Regions from separate parts of the Oceanobacter sp. 4_MG-2023 genome, predicted to be linked through region 2. Evidence: riboswitches for the same ligand, from Rfam matches in the RefSeq annotation. Region 2 holds a riboswitch; the other holds the start of a gene.

Region 1 (8,929 bases), on a different contig from region 2:
GCCGCGGCTATTTGCTGGTTAAGTCCTGACCGATGATCAGACACTTTAGGGGCGTTAAGGTCAGCTGGTACCGATCGCTGTTTTTTAAGGTGTTTGTCTGGTTCTGGCTGGTGATTTTTCTCGCCATGGGGCTGGCGGTTGCTACAAGAAACTGGGTTGATGATGACTTTATGCGACCTGCGGATCTGGCAGACTCGCGCCTGTTACTGAATTTGATGGAGAAACAATTGCCGATTGTGGCAGAAGGCCGGATGCTCTGGCGGCAGCTGCGGCCGGGCTGGAACCTGGTATCGGTACCGGTGGACCGGGTTGAGGAATTACCCCACGACCTGGAAGAGTTTGCCGATCGGGCCGGCTATCTTGGACGGTCTCTGTACGGCCAGAACGATGGCTGGTTGATGCTGGGGCCAGTGCAGAGTGACGGCTATCTTTATATCGGTGTTTCCCGCCAGGTTTGGCAGAACTTTCTGGACGATAAACGCCGCTGGGTGGTGCCGGTCGTGATTGTAGTGGTGGTCACGCTGCTGTGTTTCTTGCTGGTCTGGAATCTGACGCTGCCAATGCGCCGTTTGCAACGGGTCGTGCGGCAAATGGCCGAAGGCAATTTTGATGTCACCGATCTGGCTGCTGATATCAGTCGCAAGGATGAAATTGGCGTATTGGTGGCCGAAGTGGCCAGCATGGCGGACGCTACCCAGCAGTTATTGGCCAGCCATCAACAATTATTACGTGATGTCTCCCACGAATTACGCTCACCGTTAACCCGTTTGCAAATTGCGCTGGGTATCGCCCGTAAAAAAGATCAGCAGCAGCTCGTTGCGGCAGAACATGACCGTATCGAACGGGCCGCGTTTCAGGTGGAAAATCTTATCAGCCAGATTCTGGATCTGGCTCGTTTGTCCCAGTTACGGGCCGGACAGCTGCAGCTGGAAGAACGCAGTCCTTGTGAGCAAGTGAATGGCTGGTTGCAGGATGCTGAGCTGGAGCTGGAATCCCGGCACATCAAGGTAACTTGCGACTGTTCCAAAGCACCGGCCCAGTGTTCCTGGGATTGGGTGCTGATTGAACGGGCGGTTGATAACCTGCTGCGTAACGCCATTCGGTATTCACCGGACGGTGGCTGTTTGTTGGTAGAAGTGGCTGAAGTGGGAGATCGTGTGGATATTTCGGTCATGGATCAGGGGCCTGGTGTGCCCGACGATATGCTGGAATCCATCTTTGCACCCTTTACCCAGGTTGATCATGCCCGCAGTCCCGGCGCTGGGGATATAGGCTATGGTCTGGGCCTGGCATTGGTCAGGCGAGTGGTGGAATTGCATGGCGGGAAAGTGGTCGCTGAAAACCGTCATCCTGGTCTGTGTGTTGCTCTACAACTACCAGTCGTTAATGTACCTACGACTTTTGTATGAATACTCTGGTCGAATCTTGCGGTAGATCAGGGCAATTCAAATCAGCGCAAAAGAACAGCAGTCGCCTGGAACATTTCAAGGATATAGTGGAAATACCCGGGGCTTTTTGCTATTAAGGGTGCCCCTTTCGCAATTGTTGTCTAATTGGACAACGCGTTATGCGTCGAGCCCAGGGATATTAACACCACAAAAAAAACGACTGGATGAGCACTATGTCAGAAGATCTCAAGCAAGCAGCTCTGGATTATCATCAATTTCCCAAACCGGGCAAAATCAGTGTCGAACTGACCAAACCTGCCGCCACCTCACGCGATTTGTCGCTGGCGTACAGCCCAGGTGTGGCTGAGCCGGTCAAGGAAATTGCTGCCGACCCTGAAAATGCCTACAAATATACCGGCAAAGGGAATCTGGTTGCCGTGATTACTGACGGTACCGCCATTCTGGGGCTGGGAAATCTGGGGCCACTGGCATCCAAACCCGTCATGGAAGGCAAATCTTTGCTATTCAAACGTTTTGCGGGCGTTGACTCTATCGATCTGGAAGTGGAAAGCGAAAGCCCACAAGCCTTTATCGATACCGTGCGTCGCATAGCGATTACTTTTGGTGGCATCAACCTGGAAGACATCAAGGCACCTGAGTGTTTTGAAATCGAACGCACCCTGATCGAACAGTGCGATATTCCGGTATTCCACGATGACCAGCACGGTACAGCAATCGTTACGGTTGCCGGTGCCATGAACGCATTGGAAGTTGTTGGTAAAAAAATCGAAGACGCCAAAATGTGTGTCGTCGGTGCCGGTGCTGCAGCAATCTCATGCTCCAAGCTGATGATTCTGGCCGGTATGAAACCAGAAAACATCTTTATGTGTGACCGCAAGGGCGTGATCCATTCCGGTCGTGATGACCTGAACCAGTACAAAGCCATGTTTGCTGTCGATACCGACAAACGCACCATTGATGATGCACTGGATGGCGCGGACATCTTCCTTGGTCTGTCTGGTCCGAACATGGTGACTGGTGAACAGATCAAGGCCATGGCAGCCGATCCGGTTATCTTTGCTTGCGCCAACCCGGTACCGGAAATCATGCCGGAAATCGTATGGGAAGCGCGTCCTGATGCCATCATGGCAACCGGTCGTTCTGACTATCCGAACCAGGTAAACAACGTACTGGGCTTCCCGTTCATTTTCCGTGGTGCTCTGGACGTACGTGCCAAGCGCATCAACGAAGAAATGAAACTGGCAGCAGCCAAGGCGCTGGCGGGTCTGGCGAAAGAGCCAGTGAGCCAGGAAGTGCTGGATGCATACGGTCTGGAGTCTCTGGCTTTTGGTCGCGAATACATCATTCCGAAAGCAGTCGATTCCCGTCTGTTGGGCGCGGTGTCTTTTGCCGTTGCACAAGCTGCGATTGAAACCGGTGTAGCAGCAGGCCCAATGCCTGCCAACTACCCGTTAAAAACGATTGCTGATATCTGATCTGGCGATTGTTTGATACAAAAAAACCGCCCCTCTTGCGAGGGGCGGTTTTTTTGTGGCCAGCGTTTTTGATGACACGGTTATCAGGCGTTGTGGCCAGCCATTGTTGTGATCAGGTGATCAGACGCTGTAACGCTGACGCAAGGCGTTGATACGATCTGTCAGTGGCGGGTGAGACGCGGCCAGCGCTGCCAGTTTGCCTTCACCAGCAATACCAAAGGCGACCAGCTCGCCATTCAACTCGCTGGGTTGGTCATAACTTTCCTGTAACCGTGCCAGCGCATTGATCATGGCGACCGGGCTGACCAGGTCAGCTCCGGCAATATCGGCACGATACTCACGACGACGACTGAACCAGGCGACAATAAACGACGCCAGGATGCCAAGCACAATTTCGGATACAAATGTGGCGATAAAAAAGCCGATGCCCGGCCCGTTTTCGTTTTTCAGAATAGCCTTGTCGACAAAATTACCAATAATACGGGCAAAGAACATTACAAAGGCGTTGATTACCCCCTGAATCAGGGCCAGCGTCACCATATCCCCGTTGGCAACGTGACCAATCTCATGGCCCAGCACGGCTTTTACTTCGTCTTTGCTCATGCGTTGTAGCAGGCCGGTTGAAACCGCCACCAGAGCATCGTTACGATTCCAGCCGGTGGCAAAGGCATTGGGTTGATGAGAGTTGAACACCCCCACTTCCGGCATGCCGATTCCAGCCTTGTCGGCCAGCTCTTGCACCGTGCTGACGAGCCATTGCTCGCTGGCGTTATGGGGAGATTCGATTACCTGGACGTTCATGCCGCGCTTGGCCATCCACTTGGACAGCAGCAAGGACACGGCAGAACCCGCCATACCAAACACCAGACAGAATATCAGCAGGTTGCCAAAATCCAGCCCTTGCTGTGAAAAGTAGCTGCCAACGCCGAGAATCGACAAGGTAATGCTGGCGACCAGAATCACCGCCAGGTTGGTGGCCAAAAACAGGATAATGCGCAACATGATATTCCTCCTGTGGAATGAATTAGGCGCAAATATGAACTCTCATTATGACCACAAGATTGAGACGATGACGGCGTAATTCAAGTAAAAGAATACGACAGCAAGAACGAAATCCGGTGCAGGATTGGTATCCGATGGAATATCCGTATAATGGCCGCGTCCCAGGGGGTGGCTGGATCAGCCTGAGACTTGCCAAATGGCATAAACCCCTAGAACCTGATCCGGTTAGTACCGGCGTAGGAATGGGCGAGTGCTGTGAGTTATTCCTGGCATATCGACAGTCTTTTTGTTGCTAAATGGATTAGCGACCTACGCGTTATCCTGTACATCAAACCGGGTCTCCTTTTTGAATTATTTAAGAGGACAGACCCAATGATATGTCGCAAGACACCTTTATTCCTGGCCGTATCCGCGGCTGTATTCACCCTGCCAACGTATGCCGACCAGTCTGCCATGGAAGAAGTGGTCGTGACGGCGGATTTTCGCCAGACCGATGTCCAGTCCATTCCGGAAGCAACGACCGTTGTTGGTGCGGCTGCTATTGAACAGCGCTCGGCGGATCATCTCGAAAGCCTGCTGGCGCTGGCTCCCAACGTCAACTTTACTTCCGGTGCTTCCCGGGGGCGTTTTTTCCAGATTCGCGGTATTGGTGAACGCAGCCAGTATGTGGACCCGGTCAACCCATCGGTGGGTTTGCGGGTTGATGGCATCGACATGACCGGGCTGGGCGGTGGTGCAGGTTTGTTTGATGTGCAGCAGGTCGAGGTCTTGCGCGGCCCACAAGGCACCCGTTTTGGTGCCAATGCCCTGGCCGGTATGATCAATATCGAAAGTAATGATCCAACAGAACAGTTTGAAGGCATGGTGTCGGGCAAACTGGGTAACTACAACACCAAAGCCCTCGGTGCCGTGGTGTCGGGGGAAGTCGGCCCGGGACTGAATATGCGCTTGTCGGCTCATCAGAACAGCTCGGATGGGTATATTCACAACGCTTACCTCGATCGTGATGACACCAACAATATCGATGAACAGCTGGTACGTCTGAAAGGCAATCTGGCGCTGGATGAGCGTAATACCCTGGCACTGACCTGGTTGTATATCGATGTGGATAACGGCTTTGATGCCTTTTCTCTCGATAATAACCGCACCACCTATTCCGATAATCCGGGTGTTGATCGGCAGAATACCCATGCCGCCGCCCTGACCTGGACATCGGAAATGGCCGAGGCGTTTGATCTGCGCGTGCATGCCTCTGGCAGCAACGGCAACACCGAATACAGCTACGACGAAGATTGGGCTTATGGCGAATACGATGGCACCACCGACAACATCTGTGTAACGCCGGGCACTTGTTTGGCCAATCAAGGAGGGTATAGCTCTACTGACCAGTATCTGCGCGACCACCGCCGCCGTGAACTGGACGTGCGCTTGACCTCTACCGAAGCAGGACAATTGTTCTCCGGTTCGACCGACTGGGTTGTGGGTGTATATCGTATGACCCGCTCAGAAGATATGACCCGCTTCTATACCTGGAATACGGAGACCTTTTTCAGTGACCTCAACACCGCTTCCACGGCGGTCTACGGTGAATTGTCCGTTCAAGCCAGTGACGACCTGGTGGTAACGACGGGTGTGCGCAGTGAACAGTGGAACACCGACTATGACGACAGTAACGCCATTAACAATGACCGCACTGAAAGCTTGTGGGGCGGTAAAGTGGCGCTGGAATACCTGCTTAATAGCAACCAGCTGGCTTATGCGTCATTGGCGCGTGGTTATAAAGCCGGTGGGGTGAATACCGACCAAGACATCAGCGAAGACCATCGCACTTTCGATACCGAGTTTAATAATGCGCTGGAAGCCGGATTAAAATCCAGCCTGCTCGACGACACCTTACGCACTCGTGTAGCGGCCTTTTATATTCAGCGTAAAGACCAGCAAGTCAAAAGTTCGTTGGCGGTACAAAACGAAGATAACAGCGGTATCAGCTTCCAGGACTATCTGGCCAACGCCGCCGAAGGGGTTAACTACGGTCTGGAACTGGAAACCGACTGGGCACTCAGTGAACAGCTGAACTGGACTTTCAGTGGTGGCTGGTTACAAACCAAGTTTATCGACTATCAGTACGAAACCGCCGATGGCACCTTCAGCATGAACGGTCGTGAGCAGGCTCAGTCGCCGACGTACAGCTTTGCCAACAGTCTGGCTTATGCGGTTGGCAACGGCCTGACGTTGGTACTGGAAAACGAAGCCAAAGACAGCTTCTACTTTTCCGACAGTCATTATGAAGAATCCACCGCCTATGTCATGTGGCATGCCCGGGTGGCGTATGATGGTAGCAATTACCAGCTGGCCGTGTACGGCCGTAACCTGACCGATGTCGAGCAGGAAGTCCGTGGTTTCCACTTTGGTAATGACCCCCGTGACGGCTACACCAACGAGCGCTGGGTACAGTATGGCGACCCGCGACTGGTTGGCGTGGAAGGCAAATACTATTTCTGACCGGTTGTTTATTCAGGCCAGTCACTGCTGACTGGCCTGTGCTTTATTCCCGTAATTCCATCCTAATCTCAGGAGTACCGTATGGAACTTTCCGTTGATATCAGCGCATACCCATTGGCAGACAAATATATCCCCGCGATCAAAGACTTTATCGAGCGTCTGCAAGGGACCGAAGGACTGACCGTGGTGTGCAACACCATGTGCACCCAGGTGTTTGGTGACTACGATCTGGTCATGAATACCATTGCCGCAGAAATGAAACACTCGTTCGAAACCTATGGCAAAGCCATTTTTGTCTATAAGATGATCCCGGGTGTGAATCTGGACCCTGCGCTCAAGCCACACGGCTAGGCTTGGGGGTTGGGTTTGAGGGCCAGGTTTAAGGGGTGTTGTGGGAACAGGATTGGATGCCTCGGTGGCGGTGATCAACCGCTGTACTGACACCACGACCAGAGCCGCTGAACCATCACGACCAGCACGACCAAGACCAGAACCACAGACACCAAATCATCGCCACGACCCTGTAACGCCCATAAGGCGCTGCTCTGGTTGTGCGAGACAACTCCGAGGTAATCCAATCCGATGGATAACATAGTGAGCCAGATGACAGCTGCTCTGGCTGCCCAAAGCCTCCCCGAGGTCATTGCCGTGGTGCTGGGGCTTGCTTATCTGGTACTGGCCATGCGTCAGAGTAACTGGTGCTGGTATGCGGCCTTTGGCAGTACTGCTATTTTCAGCTGGTTGTTCTGGGATGTCAGCTTGCTGATGGAATCGGCGCTGAATGTCTATTATCTGCTGATGGCCCTCTATGGCTGGTGGGCCTGGCAGCATTCCGCTGCGGATGAAACCACCGAAGAACTGCCAATCCAGCGCTGGAACCTGACACAGCATATGCTGACACTGGCGGCCATTGCTGGGCTGACATTGGTGAGTGGTGCCTTGTTACACAGTAATACCAGCGCGGTCATGCCCTATCTGGATTCCTTTACCACCTGGGGCGCGGTGATCACTACCTGGATGGTGACTCGTAAAGTGCTGGAAAACTGGCTTTACTGGATTGTGATCGATGCCGTGGCGATTTATCTGTATATCGACCGTGAGTTGTATCTGACCGCCACCCTGATGGCTATTTATGTGGTGCTGGCTGCCATCGGCTGGTTTGTCTGGCATAAGGATTATCGTGACCAGAGTGTGCGGCACAACCATCGGGATGCACCCGATTGGCAGCAAGTTTGAGCTGGCTGTTTCTCCCCTGCACTGAGCCGCCACACGACGCTCAGTGTCAGCATATTCTGGCGGAATGGCAGAACTGGGACCTGTGTGATCACGCCCCTGGTGTGGATGACATGGTGTTGATGACCGGCGGCCTGACCAATCGTAGCTGGGCACTGACACTGGATTCTGGCGAATACGTGGTACGGCTCAGTGCAGCCAACAGCCAGTCGCTGGATATATGTCGTGAAACCGAATACCGCATTCAACAGCGGGCCGCCCAGGCTGGTCTGGCACCCCGGATACGTTACCGCAGTGCCGATGACAGTTACTGGATCGTCGACCGGGCCGATGGCCCGGAGCTGTCGGAGTGTATGCGCGGTAGCATCAGCACTGAACTGATGACCATACTGGCGCAACAACTGACCCGGCTTCATACCTTGCCCTTCGGTCCAGATTTGCCTGAGCTGCATGTGGCGGTCAAGGCCGAGCACTACTGGCGTGCCATTGAAGTTCGCTGGCCCGGAGACTGGAGCCAGCAGCGATTACCGTTGCAGCACTTGCTGGCCGAGGCGCCAGGTCCAGAACGGGCGCTGTGTCATATGGACCCGAACCCGCTTAACTGGCGCTTGCATCAGGGACGCTGGATTCTGATCGATTGGGAATATGCCGCGGTGGGCCATCCTTGCTGGGATATCGCCGGGTTGGCAGTATCAGCCAACATGAAAGCAGAGCAGCAACAGCAGTGGTGCGCTCTGTTTGGCATTGATGTCATGGGGAAGGATTGGCAACGGGCCTTGCTGCAAGAGCACTATTTTGCGGTGCTCTGGTATGGCGTACAGGGCATGATCGACCAGCCCCGGCTGGTGGCCGAGCTCGACGAGCTGCATCGTGCGGCTCGCCGACTGGACTGACCCGCAGCAAGCCGGGCTCCACGGCCCGTCGTATTAAGCGGCGGGCTGGGCGGCCTGGCGTCTGCGGCACAGTTTGTCGCGGTATTCCGCCGGATCCTTGCTGATCGCCATTTGCCCGTCGGCGGCGGTCAGCTGGGCTGACTGCAGCTGTTGGGTCAATATCCGGCTGAGCCAGAATCTCAATGCCGCGCCACGCAAGGCCATTGGCCAAAGCGCCTGTTCGGCTTCAGTGAACGGTCGTACCGACTGATAACCCTCCAGCAAGGCCTCCAGCAAGTCGTACTGCCAGTTACCATGGCTGTCGCAACACCAGTCGTTGGCAGCAATGGCAAGGTCAAAAATCCAGGCGTCCTGACAAGCGTTATACAAATCCAGAATGGCCCCCAGTTTCGGGCCAGCAGCGGTATTTTCAAAC
Region 2 (8,929 bases):
AGATCCGCCGCATGCGCCGCGATGCGATAAGCCATCATGCCCTGTTTGACATCTTCCTTGTTGGGCAAGCCCAGATGTTCCTTGGGGGTGACATAACACAGCATGGCGCAGCCGTACCAACCGATCAGGGCGGCGCCAATGCCGGATGTAATGTGGTCGTAACCGGGCGCAATGTCAGTGGTCAGCGGTCCCAGGGTATAAAACGGCGCTTCCTGGCAATGCTTTAATTGCTCATCCATGTTCTCCTTGATCATATGCATTGGCACATGACCAGGCCCTTCGATAAAGGTCTGCACATCGTGCTGCCAGGCAATTTTGGTCAGTTCGCCCAGGGTGTGTAATTCGGCAAACTGGGCTTCATCGTTGGCGTCTGCAATCGAACCGGGGCGCAAGCCATCCCCCAAAGAGAAACAGACATCGTAGGCTTTCATGATGTCGCAGATGTCTTCGAAGTGACTGTACAGAAAGCTTTCCTGGTGATGTGCCAGGCACCACTTGGCCATAATCGAACCACCTCGGCTGACGATGCCTGTTACCCGCTTGGCGGTCAGTGGAATATGTGCCAGCCGCACCCCGGCATGGATGGTGAAATAATCCACCCCCTGCTCAGCCTGTTCGATCAAGGTATCGCGGAACAATTCCCAGGTCAGGTCTTCTGCGATGCCTCCGCATTTCTCTAACGCCTGATATAGAGGTACGGTACCAACAGGCACCGGCGAGTTACGCAGAATCCATTCACGGGTTTCATGAATGTTTTGCCCGGTCGACAAATCCATAATGGTGTCGGCTCCCCAATGGGTTGCCCATACCAGCTTTTCCACTTCATCGGCAATGGAAGAGGTAACGGCCGAGTTGCCAATATTGGCGTTGACCTTGGTACGGAAATTACGGCCAATAATCATCGGCTCGCTTTCCGGGTGATTGATATTATTCGGGATCACCGCCCGTCCTCGCGCAACCTCATCACGAACAAATTCCGGGGTAATCAAGGCAGGAATATTGGCACCCCAGCTTTGCCCCGGATGCTGCTGTGTCAGCGCATCGGCTAACGCCTGCTCGGTCAGCCCGAGGTTTTCACGGATGGCAATGTATTCCATTTCCGGGGTGATAATCCCCTGCCTGGCATAATGCAACTGGGTGACATTGTTGCCCGGCAAGGCACGCCGTGGCTTGCGTTCGGTTTTCATACGCCACTGCTCGTAACGCAAATCCATATCGCGGGTCTGGCTGAAATATGAGCTGGACTGGGCCAGCACTTCCGTATCGGAGCGCTCGTCAATCCACGGTTGCCGCAGTGCGGACAAGCCTTTGGCAAGATCCAGATCAAGCGCCGGATCACTGTACGGGCCCGACATATCGTAAACCCGCACCGGTGGATTATGCTCGGTGTTGCCATCACTCAATTGGGTAGGCGTCAGCTCAATTTCCCGAACTCCGACCTGTATATCGTCCCGGGAGCCCTGAATATAGACCTTGCGTGAGGCCGGATAACTCAAGCGATCCAGCTGCGCCTGGGTCAGTGGCGACTCGGCATTGGCGGTATTGCCGTGTGTTTTGTCGTGTGTTTTGTCGTGTGTTTCATTGTTGGCGGAAGCCATACTTGATACCTCTCTGAATATGGAAAGGATCAGGCAGGCAGCGGTACAAGAAAGAAAAGAGGCGGGTCATGGCCGATCACGTATCAGGTTCAGCCGGGCGACTGATACCTTCATGCAGAACCCAAACATCCATCACAGTAAAAGGATGCCGGATCATACGTGACTTTTCTGTTCCCTACGCTGGCACTAACCAGATCAGGTTCAACGGGATCCGCAATTGCGATCTCAGCCTCCAATGAGGCACCCCGACAGAATGTTCGAGCAGATTAAACGCTATTTATGACGGCGACAAGCCTTCTACGCCAAAAGAAGCACTCAGCAGAAAATGTGCCCGGGCCGTGGCAATCGGTTGTTGCCGGTCACTTTGCCAGGCAGTGATAGCCACATTGGCCACTCGCACCCCTTGTCGCCAGATCTGGCAATCAACCAGGGTATCCTGATCGCGCCCGGCCCGTAGATAGTCCAGCGAGAAGTCGATCAGTTTGGGCAAACCCATGGGTTCCGCACGGATCAGCACCTGAATCGAGGCTGCCAACTCCATAAATCCACCGATCACGCCACCGTGAATGGCTGGCAATAATGGATTACCAATATTGTCCGGGTTCCTGGGTAAGCGAAATAATAATTCTCCCTCTTGTTGCAATACTTCGGCACCGATAACCGCCGCATAGGGAATCGCATTCATCAAGGATTGATAGTCTCCACTGGCGCGGGCATATTGGACCTTGCTGGCAAAATCATCCTGCTGGGTGGTCGTTTGATCCGTCATCCGTTGTCTCCCTGAATACCCGTTGCCAGCGCATTGGCCGGTTGCAAATGCGTCAAGCGCATAAACGTTGCATTGCATTTGGCGATCACTTCACCATCATCGGCCTGCACCACCCGACAGTCGGCAAACACCACCGAGGCAGTGACCCGCTGCACACTGGCGTGAGCCAACAGGTTCTGACCGCTGCGAGCCGAACGCATATAATCCACCCGCAAATCCAGCGTCGGGCACAACTCAAATCCCGGCAAGGCGTTGACTACCGCGGTGCCACAGGCAGTATCCATCAGAGTCGTCAAACTGCCGCCGTGCAAGGCTCCGGTGATCGGATTACCAACCAGTTCAGGCGCATAGGGCAGCATCATGACCAGCCCGTTGGCATCCGCAGAAACCAGAGAGATACCCAGTACCTGACAATGTCGCAACACCGAGATAAAACGCGCTGCGCGTGCAAAACGCTCGGCGTCAGAAATCGGCTCGACGGTTTCATTATTGCCCATAATTCACTCGTCTCTTTTATAATTAACTTTTTGGAATAATACCCAAGATAGTCCACCACGCAAGACATCCATGCCAACCATGCCTTCAGGTCAACACCAATCGGCCCCGGCACCATCCAGCGCTGCGGTAAAACCAGTCCCCTTGCTCACTCTGACGGTTGTTGACAGGTTCGTCATATCCCTGTCACGGCCGGAATCTACCGTCAGGTTTTCGCGACAGGAGCAAGAGGATGAACTGGTGGCAACATGGAGTCGTTTATCAAATATATCCACGCAGTTTTCAGGACTCAAATAATGATGGTATTGGCGACCTGCAAGGACTGATCAGCCGCCTCGATTACCTTAATGACGGAACGCCGGATTCGCTGGGTATAGATGCTATCTGGCTCTCACCTGTCTACCCGTCACCGATGCTGGATCTTGGCTACGACATCTGTGATTACCAGGCTATTGACCCGGTATTTGGTACCCTGGCCGATTTTGACCAGCTGCTGCAACAGGCCCATCAGCGTGATATTCGTATTATTCTGGATCTGGTCGCCAACCACACATCGGATCAACACCCCTGGTTTATCGATAGCTGCCAACCTGGATCCAGCAAGGCCGACTGGTATCTCTGGCACGATGGTAACACCTGTCCGAATAATTGGCAGGCATGCTTTGGTGGTTCTGGCTGGAGCTGGCATCCCGTCAGAAAAGCCTGGTATTTTCATTCGTTCTTGCCCCAACAACCAGACTTGAACTGGCGTCACCCTGAGGTACAGCAAGCGATACAAGCCGTGATGGAATTCTGGCTGGCCCGCGGCGTCGATGGTTTTCGTCTCGATGTGGTCAATCTTTTTTACAAGGCCAGAGACCTGCAGAACAACCCGACAGATTGGCTCAAACCGGCACGGCCTTACGACCGTCAGAGACATATTCACGACCGGGACCAGCCAGAAATGCACGAGCTGCTCAAACAGATGCGCTCGTGGGTTGATCAGTACCCGGACCGCATGATGGTCGGAGAAATATTTATCGCCGATTCAGATGATGCCAGCCTGCCCGCCAGCTACTGCGGCAATGGTGATGAACTGCACTTGGCGTTTAATCTGGCTTTTTTGCGGGCTCCATTTTCAGCCCGAGCATTCCGTGCCGTCATTCATCAGTGGATCGACTTGCTAGGGCACGAGAACTGGCCGAATTACACCCTCAGCAACCATGATATCAAACGCCATATCAGCCGTTATGCCGCTCACTCAGACCGCACCCAGGCTGAACAACCACCTCACAAGCACAGCCTCGAACGGGCACGTCTGCTGGCGATGCTGCTGCTGACACTACGCGGTACACCCTTTTTGTATTACGGTGAAGAAATTGGCATGCCGGAACAACCGGTTTCCCTGCCCCAGCGACAAGATCCGGTAGGCAAACGTTACTGGCCCTTTCACCCTGGCCGCGACGGTTGCCGGCGGCCAATGATGTGGCAAATACCCAATACCTTTTCCAGCGCGGCCAGCTGGTTACCAGAAAGGGCGATTGAGGGTACAAGTGTCACCGACCAAAGCCATGACCCCGACAGCCTGCTGAGCTGGTATCGACACTTGATATGGCTGCGCAAACGCACTCCGGCCTTGTACCGGGGCAAACTCAAACTTATTGGCAGTCCTGACGAAGTGCTTGCCTACGAGCGTTGTGAACAGCCACACCGTTTACTGGTATTGCTGAACTTTTCCAGCCAGCCACAGCCAGTTAACCTGCACCATCATGCTGTTATGCGCTGCCTCGCCAACAGCCATGCATCCGCTGCCCCGGCATACCGGGACGGTTCGTTATTACTCGAGCCACTACAGGCACTGATACTGGAAATCAATCCGGACTTTCCGCAACGGGCCTCAGTGGCTCCATGACTAGCAGCAACACTGATCCAGTCAGACCCAATCATCATTAACGCTGACCGGCAAACAGCTGATCGCGATAAGCATGGGATGGATAAATACCAAAAATACGAATATCCCGGGCAAAATATTCCAGCTCATTCAAAGCCAATTGCATATTGGCCTCCTGAGGATGTCCAAGGATATCGGCATGAAATAGACTGGCTTCCATACTGGCGCCATCCATATAACTTTCCAGCCGCAACAGGTTAATACTGTTGGTGGCGAATCCGCCTAATGCCTTGTAAAGCGACGCTGGAATATTACGGACGGTAAATAACACACTGGTGATATAGGTGATATCCGGCTGTCGTATTTCGTGCTGATGTTCCCGGGCAAACACCAGAAAACGAGTGGTATTACCCATCACATCCTGAAAGTTTTCATGCACCACTTCCAGGCCATACAAATCAGCCGCCAAGGCCGATGCAATTGCCCCTCGATGGCGATCACCACTGGCTGAGAGATCCTCGGCTTCCTGGGCGGTGTCCATGGTCGGCACCGCTTTCATCCCCAGATTCACAATACGCTGATGACACTGAGCCAGCGCCTGGGGATGCGAAGCCACCGACTCAATATCCATAAGCTGCACCCCTGGTAATGCCAGCAAACAGTGATTGACCGGCTCAAAGTGCTCGGTAATTGCGCACAAGCGCGTGCGCGGAATAATTCGATAGATTTCCTCAACCCGACCTGCGGTCGAGTTTTCCAGCGGGATCATTGCCCGGTCAACCTGACCAGCACTGACCAGCTCCAGCGCGGCCTGGAAATCTTCACAAGCAACCGCTTCCCAATCCGGAAATACCCGGCTGCACGCAAGGTGAGAATAGGCACCCGCAGTCCCTTGATAAGCAACACGGCCAGCCATGACGTTCTCCTGAATTCCCACTACAGCGATAACCGCTGAATCGAGTGGTTTGCACCAACAAAAAACACAAGCACCAAAAAAGAGCGCATTATGCACCAATAAATTACAATACTTTCTGAAATAGTGAGGCCGCCAACCGACCCACTCTCGCCCCGCCAGCAAGATGTCACGCTGACCATCGGTCAGTACGGGGCTTTACTATCAACTGGAACCAAAGTTCATACATTGGCCAGTTTGACATGTAGTCTGGCACGGTCTCTGCTACAAAGCATACAGCAAGCCTCTGATATATCAGCATAAACCCGCGATAGAGGCCAACCTTAATACGCGGCTTCAGCAGCGCATGACCGACTTGCGAGGACTATCATGACCACCACACTCTGGCCCGGAACACGACCTCTTGATGAACACCTCCGCACCACCTTCGCCAGTAATTATTCCGCGTTAAAGTCGTTACCAGAGCCCTGGCTGAAACAATGGCCTGATGTTTGGCTACCCGTCGCCACCTGGGTGGCGCAGCAAAAAAATGAACTGGGTGGTGTTCCGGTCATCGGCATTCATGGTGGCCAGGGTTCCGGCAAATCGACCCTGAGCCAGGCCCTGGCCAGCTTATACAAAGCCGCGCTGGGCTGGAACTGTGTCATCGTCTCCATTGACGACCTTTACCTCGGTCATGATCAGCGTCAGCAATTAGGCCAGTCAGTGCACCCATTACTGGCCACACGGGGGGTTCCCGGCACTCACGATGCCACCCTGGGTCGCCAGTTGTTTACCGATCTGAAACAACTGGAGCCTGGCCAGTGTCTGACCATTCCAGCCTTCGACAAGGTTTCGGACGATCGTTTGCCAGCATCCGATTGGCACCAGATTGTTGGCCCTGTTGACCTGATTCTGTTTGAAGGCTGGTGTGTTGGTTGTCATGCCGTCGAGGACAGCCAGCTGGATGAACCCGCCAACCAGCTCGAAGCAACGGAAGACACCGACGGCCAATGGCGCCGCTGGGTCAACCAGCGCCTGGCCGAGGACTACGCCGACTGGTTTGCCATGATGGATCGTCTGGTCATGCTGAAAGTCCCCGGCATGCAAGCCGTACTGAACTGGCGCGGCCAGCAGGAAGTTGAAAACCGCAAGCACGCCAAAGGACAACACGATCGGGGACTTGATCACGCTGGACTGGTACGATTTATCCAGCATTATCAGCGTTTGACCGAAAATGCCTTGCGTGATTTGCCTGGGCATGCTGATCTGGTACTGGAACTGAACAACCAGCACGCCGTTAACCACATCCATTGATTACTATTGCCGGGAGCGCGTCATGTCAAGCAATACCAGCCAATGCGACATTCCGACGGTACCTCTGGTCGTGATAACCGACCTTGATGGAACCCTGCTCGATCACCACAACTACAGTGCCAATGCAGCCCTGCCCGCACTGAAACGCCTGCGGGCCTTGCATATTCCTGTGCTGTTTAATACCAGCAAAACCTGTGACGAAGTCAGTGGCTTGCGCCACGAACTGGACAATCGTTATCCGTTTGTCTGTGAAAACGGCAGCGTTATCCATATCCCCAAACCCGATGCCACAGGCTTTAACAGCGAAGTGCTTGGTGTCAGCTATGTCGATATCCTCAAAGCCCTGCATCAACTGCAGCACGAAGGTTTTCATTTTCGCGGGTTTAACGATATGCCGGCCACGGAAGTGGCAGCCATGACCGGATTGTCGCAAGACAACGCCTGGCTGGCCAAAAAACGGCAAGCCTCTGAACCACTGCTCTGGCACGACAGCGACGAAGCTCTCGAACGCTTCCGCCAGCGGCTGGCTGAGTATCAGCTGACACTCACCAAAGGTGGCCGTTTTTACCACGTCATGGGTACCACCAACAAAGCCAGCGGGCTGGATTTTTTCCGTCAGTATTACCAACACCAATGGCAGCTCACGCCACAGGTTGCCGCGCTGGGCGACGGCGAAAATGATCGCGCCATGCTGGAAGCTGCCGATTATCCGATCGTTATTCCGGGCGAAAACCAGACCCTGACACTGCAGCATCCCTCCGCCAGAACGGCGGCCCACAAAGGGCCAGCGGGCTGGAATACTGAAATACTCACATTATTAGAACAATTATCATAAGGAGCCTGGTCATGGCTGACTTTTACCAGAATGGAACAATCACCACCCTGCACAACTTGGTTGATCGTCCACTGGAAGAAATGGAAAAAGAACTGCTGAGCTTTTCCCGCGTACGTCCGATGTCCCTGGTACTGCCTTCGCTTTACTCTGAACTTCAAGGCCCAGCTCTTGGCCATATCATTGACGAAATCAGTGAAGTCCCTTATCTCAACGAGATTGTTATTGGTCTCGATCAGGCTGATGAGTCTGAATACCAACACGCCAAAGATGAGTTTTCCCGGTTGCCGCAACATCATCGCGTGCTCTGGAATGATGGTCCACGGCTGCGCAAAATCAATTCCTTACTGGAAGAAAAAGGCCTGGCTCCCAAGGAAATGGGCAAGGGTCGCAACGTCTGGTATTGCTATGGCTATGTACTGGCATCCGGTCGGGCAGAAGCCGTTGCCCTGCATGATTGCGACATCGTCACCTACGATCGCAGCTTACTGGCCCGACTGATTTATCCGGTCGCCAACCCGGCTTTCAACTACGAATTTGCCAAAGGTTATTACGCCCGTATTGCAGACAACAAGATGAATGGCCGTGTCAGCCGACTGCTGGTCACGCCACTGATTCGAGCGCTGAAAAAAGTGCTGGGGCAAAAGGAATATCTCGATTTTCTCGACAGCTTTCGCTACCCATTGTCGGGTGAATTTTCGATGCGCGCCGACGTCCTGAATGACCTTCGGATTCCGACCGACTGGGGGCTGGAAATTGGTGTGCTGTCTGAGATGAACCGCAATTACAGCACCAATCGTCTCTGCCAGGTGGATATTTGTGACAATTATGATCACAAGCATCAACCACTGTCAGCAGAAGATTCAGCGCTGGGCCTCTCCAAAATGAGTACCGATATCTGCAAGGCTATCTTCCGCAAACTGGCCACCCAGGGCGAGGTTTTCACCAACGAAACCTTCCGCACCATCAAGGCAACCTATTTCCGGGTCGCACTGGATTTTGTTGAAACCTACTACAACGATGCTCTGATGAACGGTTTGACACTGGACCGCCACCAGGAAGAGGCCGCGGTCGAACTGTTTGCAGAGAATATTATGTCTGCCGGTGATTATTTCCTCGAAAACCCAATGGAAACTCCGTTTATCCCAAGCTGGAA

What was found. A riboswitch is a leader RNA that binds a small molecule or an ion and turns the genes downstream of it on or off. The one in region 2 is predicted to bind thiamine pyrophosphate.
Region 1: linked by a shared signal. The riboswitch ahead of Q8W24_RS04470 (TonB-dependent receptor) and the one ahead of thiC (phosphomethylpyrimidine synthase ThiC) in region 2 are both predicted to bind thiamine pyrophosphate.

Annotation. Positions count from the first base shown of each region.
Region 1 covers NZ_JAUYVV010000003.1:289,871-298,799, forward strand. The annotation lists gene Q8W24_RS04450 (response regulator) at 1-29, shown strand, start outside; gene Q8W24_RS04455 (ATP-binding protein) at 33-1,409, shown strand; gene Q8W24_RS04460 (malic enzyme-like NAD(P)-binding protein) at 1,622-2,884, shown strand; gene htpX (protease HtpX) at 3,005-3,886, opposite strand; TPP riboswitch at 4,041-4,146, shown strand; gene Q8W24_RS04470 (TonB-dependent receptor) at 4,259-6,388, shown strand; gene Q8W24_RS04475 (hypothetical protein) at 6,470-6,739, shown strand; gene pnuC (nicotinamide riboside transporter PnuC) at 6,992-7,624, shown strand; gene Q8W24_RS04485 (phosphotransferase) at 7,609-8,514, shown strand; gene Q8W24_RS04490 (homoserine kinase) at 8,548-8,929, opposite strand, start outside.
Region 2 covers NZ_JAUYVV010000019.1:50,243-59,171, reverse strand. The annotation lists gene thiC (phosphomethylpyrimidine synthase ThiC) at 1-1,598, opposite strand, end outside; TPP riboswitch at 1,754-1,856, opposite strand; gene Q8W24_RS12995 (PaaI family thioesterase) at 1,876-2,367, opposite strand; gene Q8W24_RS12990 (PaaI family thioesterase) at 2,364-2,864, opposite strand; gene Q8W24_RS12985 (alpha-amylase family glycosyl hydrolase) at 3,095-4,753, shown strand; gene Q8W24_RS12980 (prephenate dehydratase) at 4,791-5,648, opposite strand; gene Q8W24_RS12975 (hypothetical protein) at 6,015-6,941, shown strand; gene Q8W24_RS12970 (mannosyl-3-phosphoglycerate phosphatase) at 6,964-7,776, shown strand; gene Q8W24_RS12965 (glycosyl transferase) at 7,788-8,929, shown strand, end outside.